DNA from 2 places in the Streptomyces sp. NPDC048001 genome. Region 1 is predicted to be linked to the other one. Evidence: riboswitches for the same ligand, from Rfam matches in the RefSeq annotation. Region 1 holds a riboswitch; the other holds the start of a gene.
What was found. A riboswitch is a leader RNA that binds a small molecule or an ion and turns the genes downstream of it on or off. The one in region 1 is predicted to bind S-adenosylmethionine.

Region 1 (4,404 bases):
GGACCGATCGGATCAGACGGCGAGCTTGACCATGTCCGCCTGCGGACCCTTCTGGCCCTGCGAGATCTCGAACTCGACCCGCTGACCCTCTTCAAGGGTGCGGTAGCCGTCCATCTGGATGGCGCTGTAGTGGACGAATACATCCGCACCACCGTCGACCGCGATGAAGCCGTACCCCTTCTCCGCGTTGAACCACTTGACGGTGCCCTGAGCCATGCCTAACTCCCCTATTACTGGCCCTTGCACAGGACCGCACTTCGCGGACCCGGGTCAGACCTCACCCCGACAGGTGGGGTGTGCGCCGGAACGCGTCGACCGCGGCTGAATGTATCTGCCCAACTGCCCTCTGCAACAGGTCAATCGGACGAGAAATCCGGGCAGGACCGATCGAGTGATCTATGCGAATACGTGGCTTTCCGGGGCAAGTCGGGCCCGACAAAACAGCACTATCAAGGCATTTCACGCACAGACTTTGGCCGCTTTCTTGCGGTGGGGAGCCCGTTCCCGCGGAGAAGGCGAAGGGGGCTTCCCAGACTCTACCGCGCTCAACCATGCGGAAATGCCCCCTCCCGACGGCTCGGGGAGGGGGCAGAACGGCCGGCTCCGGGGCCCCGGGCGCGCCAGCGCGCACCGGGCCCTTCCGGACGGGGCTCCCGCGGGGCTCAGCAGCCGCCCGCGACCGCCGGGATGATCGAGACGCCGGCACCCTCGGGGGTCGCCGTCTCCAGGCCCTGCTCGAAGCGGACGTCGTCGTCGTTCACGTACACGTTCACGAAGCGGCGCAGCTTGCCCTGGTCGTCCAGGACGCGGGCGGCGATACCGGTGTGGTTCTTCTCCAGGTCGGCGATGACCTCGGCGAGGGTGCCGCCCTCGGCGCTGACCTCGGCCCGGCCGCCGGTGTAGGTGCGCAGGATGGTGGGGATGCGGACGTTGACGCTCATGCGAGGCCAGCCTCTCGGAAGGAGTCCAGGTTGGGGCGGATGACAGCGGTCATACCCGTCGTGGGCTCCACCGCGTCGAGGGTCTTCAGGCCGTCACCCGTGTTGACGACGACCGTGGTGAGGGAGGGGTCGATGGCACCGGCCTCGACCAGCTTCTTCGCCACACCCAGGGTCACTCCGCCCGCGGTCTCCGTGAAGACGCCCTCGGTGCGGGCGAGCAGCTTGATGGCGTCGACGATCTCCGCGTCGGTGACGTCCTCCACCGCACCGCCGGTGCGGCGGCAGATGTCGAGGACGTAGGGGCCGTCGGCCGGGTTGCCGATCGCGAGGGACTTGGCGATCGTGTCCGGCTTCTGCGGGCGCACCACGTCCTGGCCCGCCTTGAAGGCCGCGGAGACCGGGGAGCAGCCCTCCGCCTGGGCGCCGAAGATCTTGTAGGGGCGGTCCTCCACCAGGCCGAGGCGGATCAGCTCCTGGATCCCCTTGTCGATCTTGGTGAGCTGGGAGCCGGAGGCGATCGGGATGACGATCTGGTCGGGGATGCGCCAGCCGAGCTGCTCGCAGATCTCGTAGGCGAGCGTCTTGGACCCCTCCCCGTAGTACGGGCGGAGGTTGACGTTGACGAAGCCCCAGCCCTCGCCCGCCGGGTCGCCGATCAGCTCGGAGCAGAAGCGGTTGACGTCGTCGTAGTTGCCCTCGATGCCGACCAGCTCGCCGCCGTAGACGGCGGCCATGACGACCTTGCCCTGCTCCAGGTCGCTCGGGATGAACACGCAGCTGCGGAAGCCGGCGCGGGCCGCGGCCGCGCCGACGGCGCCCGCGAGGTTGCCCGTGGAGGAGCAGGACAGGGTGGTGTAGCCGAAGGCGCGGGCGGCCTCCAGCGCCTGCGCCACGACCCGGTCCTTGAAGGAGTGGGTCGGGTTGCCGGAGTCGTCCTTGACGTGCAGCTTCCCCGGCTCGATGCCCAGCTCGCGGGCGAGGTTGTCGGCCTGCACCAGCTTGGTCCAACCGGGGTTCAGGTTGGGCTTGGAGGCGACGTCGGCGGGGACGGGCAGCAGCGGCGCGTAGCGCCAGATGTTCTCGGGGCCGTTCTCGATCCGCTTGCGCAGCCCCTCGGGGTCGCCGGTGGGGAGGTCGTAGGCGACCTCCAGCGGTCCGAAGCAGACCTCGCACGCGAAGACCGGGCCCAGGTCGAAGCGCTCACCGCACTCGCGACAGGAGAGCCCGGAGGCGGGGCCGAGATCGACGGCGCCCGTGCCGGCGGCGGAGGGAGCGGCGGTGGCAGAAGTCTGTACAGCCATGGAGGCGAGGCCCTTTCTCCTCATCTTCCTCATGGCGCATCTCGCCATGAGACGGATTTGGCACCTTCCCTAGCCGGGAGCCTCGCGTCGTACGCAACGAGACCGGCTGGAGGGTTGCCGGGGCTTCAACGGGCCGTTTCCCTCTGCCCCTCTGGATGAGCGGTATTCGATTGTCCGCGCGGTACCACCCCGACATGCGACGGTCGTCCGCGTTGTTCAAGACTGTAACCGAACCCCCGGACGGTTGAGCCGGTCGTCCGATCCGCGAGATGGAGATCACGTGCTGGATGAGGTGGAGCGCTGGCTGGCCCGGCGGTCCTGGACGGTGGCGGACCGCCCGATGGGACGGCTGCTCGCCGCCAAGCAGGAGACCACGGTCAGCGTCGTGCTCCCCGCACTGAACGAGGAGGCGACGGTCGGCGAGATCGTCTCCGTGATCCGCGGGGAGCTGATGACGCCTTCCGCACCGCTGGTCGACGAGCTGGTCGTGCTCGACTCCGGGTCCACCGACGCGACCGCGGAGGTGGCCGCCGCGGCCGGGGCGCGGGTGGTCCACCGGGACGCGGTGCTGCCGCGGCTGCCGGCGGTGCCGGGCAAGGGCGAGGTGCTGTGGCGCTCCCTGCTGGTGACCGGCGGCGACGTGGTGTGCTTCGTCGACGCGGACCTGCGCGACTTCTCCCCCGACTTCGTCACCGGGACCGTCGGGCCGCTGCTGACCGAGCCCGACGTCCACTTCGTCAAGGCCATGCACGACCGGCCGCTGGCCGGGGAGCCGGGGCAGGGCGGCCGGGTGACGGAGCTGGTGGCCCGCCCCCTGCTCAATCTGCACTGGCCGCAGCTGGCCGGGTTCGTCCAGCCGCTGGGCGGCGAGTACGCGGCGCGGCGCTCGCTGCTGGAGCGGCTGCCCTTCCCCGTCGGCTACGGCGTGGAGATCGGGCTGCTGGTGGACGCGCTGGCCACGGTCGGCCTGGACGCGCTGGCGCAGGTGGACGTGGGCACCCGCAAGCACCGCCACCAGGACGGGCAGGCGCTGGGGCGGATGGCCGCGGCGATCTACCGCACCGCGCAACTGCGCCTGGCCCGGGGCCATCTGGTGCGTCCCTCGCTCACCCAGTTCGAGCGCGGGGAGCGGGGGTTCGTACCCCGGACGTACCAGGTGGACACGGAGGAGCGGCCGCCGATGCGGGAGATCGGGGAGTACGCGGCACGCCATGCCGCATAGCGGGCAATCCACGGTGTGCTTGTCGTTCTTGTCTACCTTTTCACCCTATGGACGCCATGGATGCCTTCCTGTACGCCACTGGCCGCTCCCTCGCCCTGACGGGACAGCACGGCCAGCACCTCGCCCGGACGGGCACCGCCGCCGAGCAGCTCTGGCTGCTCGGCGGAGTCGCGCTCAGCCTCACCGCGGCCGGGGTCGTCGCGGTCGCCGCCGTCCGTGGCCGGAAACGCGACCACTGAGCCGCGGCCTTGCCGCACGCACGTTTGAGCCCGGGTGGTACGGGCTACGTTCGCCACATGGTCCACGACGCTGCACAGATCCTCGTCGCGTCCAACCGCGGCCCGGTCTCCTACACGCCGACCGGTGACGGCGGCGTCGAAGCACGGCGCGGGGGCGGCGGAGTCGTCTCCGGGCTCTCGGCGATCGGGTCCGACGCACGGTCCCTGTGGGTGTGCGCGGCCCTCGGCGAGGGCGACCGTCACGCGGTGCGCCAGGGCGTGGGCGAGGACGGTGTCCGGATGCTGGACATCGATCCGGAGGTCCACGCGGCCGCCTACAACGGCATCGCCAACTCCGTTCTGTGGTTCCTCCACCACATGCTCTACCAGACCCCCCTGGAGCCCGTGTTCGACCGGGACTTCGAGCGGCAGTGGGAGGCGTACCGGACCTACAACCGCGCCTTCGCCGAGGCCCTCGCCGCCGAGGCCGCCGACGGTGCGGCGGTGCTGGTGCAGGACTACCACCTGGCGCTGGTGCCGGGGATGCTCCGCGAGCGGCGGCCCGACCTGAGAATCGGCCACTTCTCCCACACGCCCTGGGCGCCCCCCGAGTACTTCCGGATGCTGCCCGACGCCATCGCCGGGGAGCTGCTGCGGGGCATGCTCGGCGCGGACCGCCTGGGCTTCCTGACCCGCCGCTGGGCGGACGCCTTCACCGCGTG
Region 2 (4,404 bases), on a different contig from region 1:
TGTTCATCCCGCTGCTGGTCTTCGGGCTCGTCCTCGGGGCGATCGCGCTCTACCCGTTCATCGAGTCCTGGATCACCGGCGACAAGCGCGAGCACCACATCCTGGACCGCCCGCGCAACGCGCCGACGCGCACCGCGCTCGGTGTCGCCTGGGTCACCGCCTACGTGATCATGCTGCTCGGCGGTGGAAACGACATCTTCGCGACGCACTTCCACATGTCGATCAACGCGATCACCTGGTTCGTCCGCATCGCGTACTTCGTCGGACCGGTCCTCGCCTTCGTCATCACCAAGCGCATCTGCCTCGGCCTCCAGCGCCGCGACAGGGAGAAGGTGCTGCACGGGCGCGAGTCCGGCATCATCAAGCGCCTCCCGCACGGTGAGTTCGTCGAGGTCCACGAGCCGCTCTCGCAGGCCGACCGCTACAAGCTGACGGCGCACGAGCAGTACGCCCCGGCCGAGCTCGGTCCCGAGGTCGACGAGAACGGCGTGCGCCGCAAGATCGGGCGCATGGAGAAGCTGCGCGTCAAGCTCAACAAGGGCTACTACGGCGGCGACAACCAGGTCGCCAAGCCCACGTCCGAGGAGTACCGGGAGATCACCAGCGGCCACGGCCACCACTGACCCCCCGGCACACGCGTCGCCACACGCCCGAAGGGCCCCGTCCATCCGCTGGACGGGGCCCTTCGGGCCGTCCGGCGCTGGATAGGGTGGAACCCGAACCCCATTGGCTGTGGACCCCAGGAGCGGACCATGAACGTTGTGACCCCGGACGGCGGCGACAGCGTGGCGGACCTCTCCTGGCCCGCCGTGCTGAACGCCGTCCTCGACGAGAGCGGCCAGGGCGCCGAGGCCACCGCGTGGGCCATGGACCGGATCCTGCGGGGCGAGGCCACCGACGCGCAGATCGCCGGCTTCGCCGTCGCCCTGCGCGCCAAGGGCGAGACCGTGGAGCAGATCTCCGGACTGGTCCGCACCATGTACGCGCACGCCAACCTGATCGAGGTGCCCGGCCGCACCGTCGACATCGTCGGCACCGGCGGGGACGGCGCCAGGACGGTCAACATCTCCACCATGTCCGCGATCGTGGTCGCCGGCACCGGGGCCAAGGTGGTCAAGCACGGCAACCGGGCGGCCTCCTCGGCGAGCGGCGCCTCCGACGTCCTGGAGAAGCTCGGCGTCAACCTGGAGCTCACCCCCCGGCGGGTGGCGGAGGTCGCCGAGGAGGCGGGCATCACCTTCTGCTTCGCGGTGCGCTTCCACCCGGCGCTGCGGCATGTGGCCTCCGCCCGCAGGGAGCTGGGCATCCGCACCGTCTTCAACTTCCTGGGCCCGCTGACCAACCCGGCCCGGGTGAAGGCCCAGGCGACCGGTGTCGCCGACGCCCGCATGGCGCCCATCATGGCCGGGGTGCTCGCCGCCCGGGGCTCCTCCGCCCTGGTCTTCCGGGGCGACGACGGCCTGGACGAACTGACGACCACCGCCACCTCCCGCGTGTGGGTCGTACGGGACGGCGCCGTCCGCGAGGAGCGCTTCGACCCCCGGGACATCGGGATCGACCTGGTGCCCGTGGAGGCGCTGCGGGGCGCGGACGCCTCCTACAACGCCGATGTGGCCCGCCGGCTGCTCGGCGGGGAGACCGGACCGGTGCGCGACGCCGTGCTGCTCAACGCGGCGGCCGCGCTGGTGGCCCTGGAGCCCACCGACGGCACCCTGGACGAGCAGCTCGCGGCCGGGGTGGCGCGGGCGGCGCGGTCCATCGACTCGGGCGAGGCCCGGGCCGCCCTGGAGCGCTGGGTGGCCGCCAGCAACGCCTGAGGTCCGCGGACGCGGCGGTGCGGGGGCGGGGTCCGGATGGCGGACCCCGCGCCCGTGGCGTCCCGCACGTGTGGCAGGATGCTCACCAAGGTCATGAGTGACAGCGACCACGGCCCCGGCCCGCTGTCCGGCAACCCTCCGTCCGTGGCGGGGTGCCCCGGGTGAAGACCAGGCCGCAGGCAGCGAGGTCTGCGGCAAGCGCGGACCCCTCACCGCTCCGGGGTCCTGGTCGAGGAGCTGTCCCGTGAGCAAGCGAATGCGCTAGGGCGTCGTTCGACGGCCCCGTCCCGCCCTGCCGCGGACGGCGGCGCCCGCTCGAACCACGCCCGGGAGGCGCCCCCGGGCTCCCTCCCCGCCCCCTCCGCACACCCCTTCCGCGTGTGCGTCGAGGCATCCCCGTACGCCGCGACGGGTCGTCGCCGCCCGTTCGCCCTTCCCGCCGGGAGACTCCGCCATGTCCGTGCGCCCCGCCACCGCCACCGCCACCGCCGCCCCCTCCGCCCGCCGCGCCCCGGCCCCCGCCGCCGCCGACGGCGGCGTCTGTCGCCCCGGGCCGCTCGCCGTCCTCGGCCGGGACGTCACCGTGCCCCTGGCGACCGGCGGGGAGATCGGCTACGCGGCCCTCGACTACGCGGCCAGCGCCCCGGCGCTCCAGCGGGTCTGGGACGACGTCGCCGCCTACGCCCCGTACTACGGCAGCGTCCACCGCGGTGCCGGGTACCTCTCCCAGCTGTCCACCGACCTCTTCGAGAGCAGCCGGGCGGCCGTGCGCACCTTCCTCGACTGCCGCGAGGACGACCAGCTCCTGTTCACCCGCTCCACCACCGACTCGCTCAACCTGCTCGCCTCCGCCCTGCCCGCCGGCTGCCGGGTGTTCGTCTTCGAGACCGAGCACCACGCCTCCCTGCTGCCCTGGCGCGGTGCGCAGCTGACCGTCCTCGACGCGCCCCGCACGCCCGACGGGGCGGTGCGCGCCCTGGAGCGGGCACTCGCCGACCGGGACCCCCACGGACCGGCCCTGGTCTGCGTCACCGGCGCCTCCAACGTGACCGGCGAGCTCTGGCCGGTGCGGGAGCTGGCCGCCGCCGCCCACGCCCACGGCGCCCGCATCGTGCTGGACGCCGCCCAGCTCGCGCCGCACCACCCGGTGTCCCTGCGGGAGACCGGCGCGGACTGGGTGGCCCTCTCCGGGCACAAGCTGTACGCGCCGTTCGGCTCGGGCGTGCTCGCCGGGCGGGCGGACTGGCTGCGGGCCGCCGAGCCCTACCTCGCGGGCGGTGGCGCCTCGCGCACCGTGGCCCGGCGCCCGGAGGGCGGGGGAGCCGGCGGGCTCGACGTGGAGTGGCACACCACCGAGGCCCGGCACGAGGCGGGCTCGCCGAACGTGATCGGCGCCTACGCCATCGCCTCCGCCTGCCGGGCGCTGACCGAGGCGGGCTTCCCCGGCCTCGTCGCCCGGGAGCAGCGCCTGGTCGCCGAGGTGCGCGCGGGGCTGGCGGACATCCCCCAGGTCCGGGTGCTGTCGCTGTTCGGGGACGACGCGCCGCGGGTGGGCGTGCTGTCCTTCACCGTCGACGGCTGGAACAGCTCCCACGTCGCGGCGGCCCTCTCCGCCGAGTACGGGATCGGCGTCCGCGACGGCCTGTTCTGCGCCCATCCGCTGGTGCGCACGCTGCTCGGCGCGGGCCGGGGCGAGGCGGGGGAGTGCGGGGCCCCGGAGCCGGCGCCCGGGGGCTCGGCGCCGCTGAACGCCGTCCGGGTGAGCTTCGGCGCGGGGACCCCCGACGAGCACATCGCGCGCTTCCTGGCCGCGGTGCGGGAACTGGTCCGCGACGGCGCGCGCCTGCGCTACCGCACCGAGGGCAGCCGCTGCGTGCCGGACCGCGGCTGACCGCCCCGCCCCGGGCCCGGCCGGGCGGGAGCGGCCGGGCGGCTCCCGGGGCTCAGGCGTCGAGGCCGATCGCGAACGCGGCCTCCAGGTCGTGCTGCGAGTACGTCCGGAAGGCGACGTGGGTGTCGGTGCCCTCGACACCCGGGATCTTGCTGATGCGCCCGGGGATGACGTCGGCGAGGTCGTCGTGCCGCGCCACCCGGACCATGGCGATCAGGTCGTACGTCCCGGTCACCGAGAAGACCTCGCTGACGCTGTCCAGCGCGGCGATCGACTCGGCGATCTCGGGGATGCGGTCCACGCTGGTCTTGATGAGCACGATCGCAGTGATCACGGCTTGCCTTCTCCCTCGCTGGCCGCTGTAGACGCCCTCACTCTAGCCCCCGGCCGGAAGCGGCCCCAGGCAAAGAGGAAGCCGGTGGTGAACCCGGCCAGGTGCGCGAGATAGGCGACGCCCGGGCCGGGCCCGGCGTTCTGCGCCGCCACCCACTGGACCGCGAACCAGAAGACGAGCACGGCCCAGGCCGGGAAGCGCAGCGGAACGAAGAAGAGGAAGGGGAAGAGGCTGGTCACCCGTGCCTGGGGGAAGAGGTGGAGGAAGGCGCCCAGGACCGCCGAGATGGCTCCCGAGGCGCCCACCAGCGTCTGTGCCGACTCGGCGTTGGCCACCGCGTACACCAGCAGGGCGACATAGCC

Region 2: linked by a shared signal. The riboswitch ahead of ACGF15_RS19030 (aminotransferase class V-fold PLP-dependent enzyme) and the one ahead of thrC (threonine synthase) in region 1 are both predicted to bind S-adenosylmethionine.

What each region holds. Positions count from the first base shown of each region.
Region 1 is NZ_JBIDBN010000010.1:329,385-333,788, forward strand. It holds gene ACGF15_RS20790 (cold-shock protein) at 13-216, opposite strand; gene ACGF15_RS20795 (MoaD/ThiS family protein) at 663-941, opposite strand; gene thrC (threonine synthase) at 938-2,242, opposite strand; SAM riboswitch class I at 2,260-2,404, opposite strand; gene ACGF15_RS20805 (glucosyl-3-phosphoglycerate synthase) at 2,523-3,464, shown strand; gene ACGF15_RS20810 (hypothetical protein) at 3,512-3,703, shown strand; gene ACGF15_RS20815 (trehalose-6-phosphate synthase) at 3,761-4,404, shown strand, end outside.
Region 2 is NZ_JBIDBN010000009.1:302,969-307,372, reverse strand. It holds gene ACGF15_RS19040 (cytochrome bc complex cytochrome b subunit) at 1-623, shown strand, start outside; gene trpD (anthranilate phosphoribosyltransferase) at 753-1,817, shown strand; SAM riboswitch class IV at 1,907-2,024, shown strand; gene ACGF15_RS19030 (aminotransferase class V-fold PLP-dependent enzyme) at 2,272-3,708, shown strand; gene ACGF15_RS19025 (Lrp/AsnC family transcriptional regulator) at 3,761-4,042, opposite strand; gene ACGF15_RS19020 (rhomboid family intramembrane serine protease) at 4,039-4,404, opposite strand, start outside.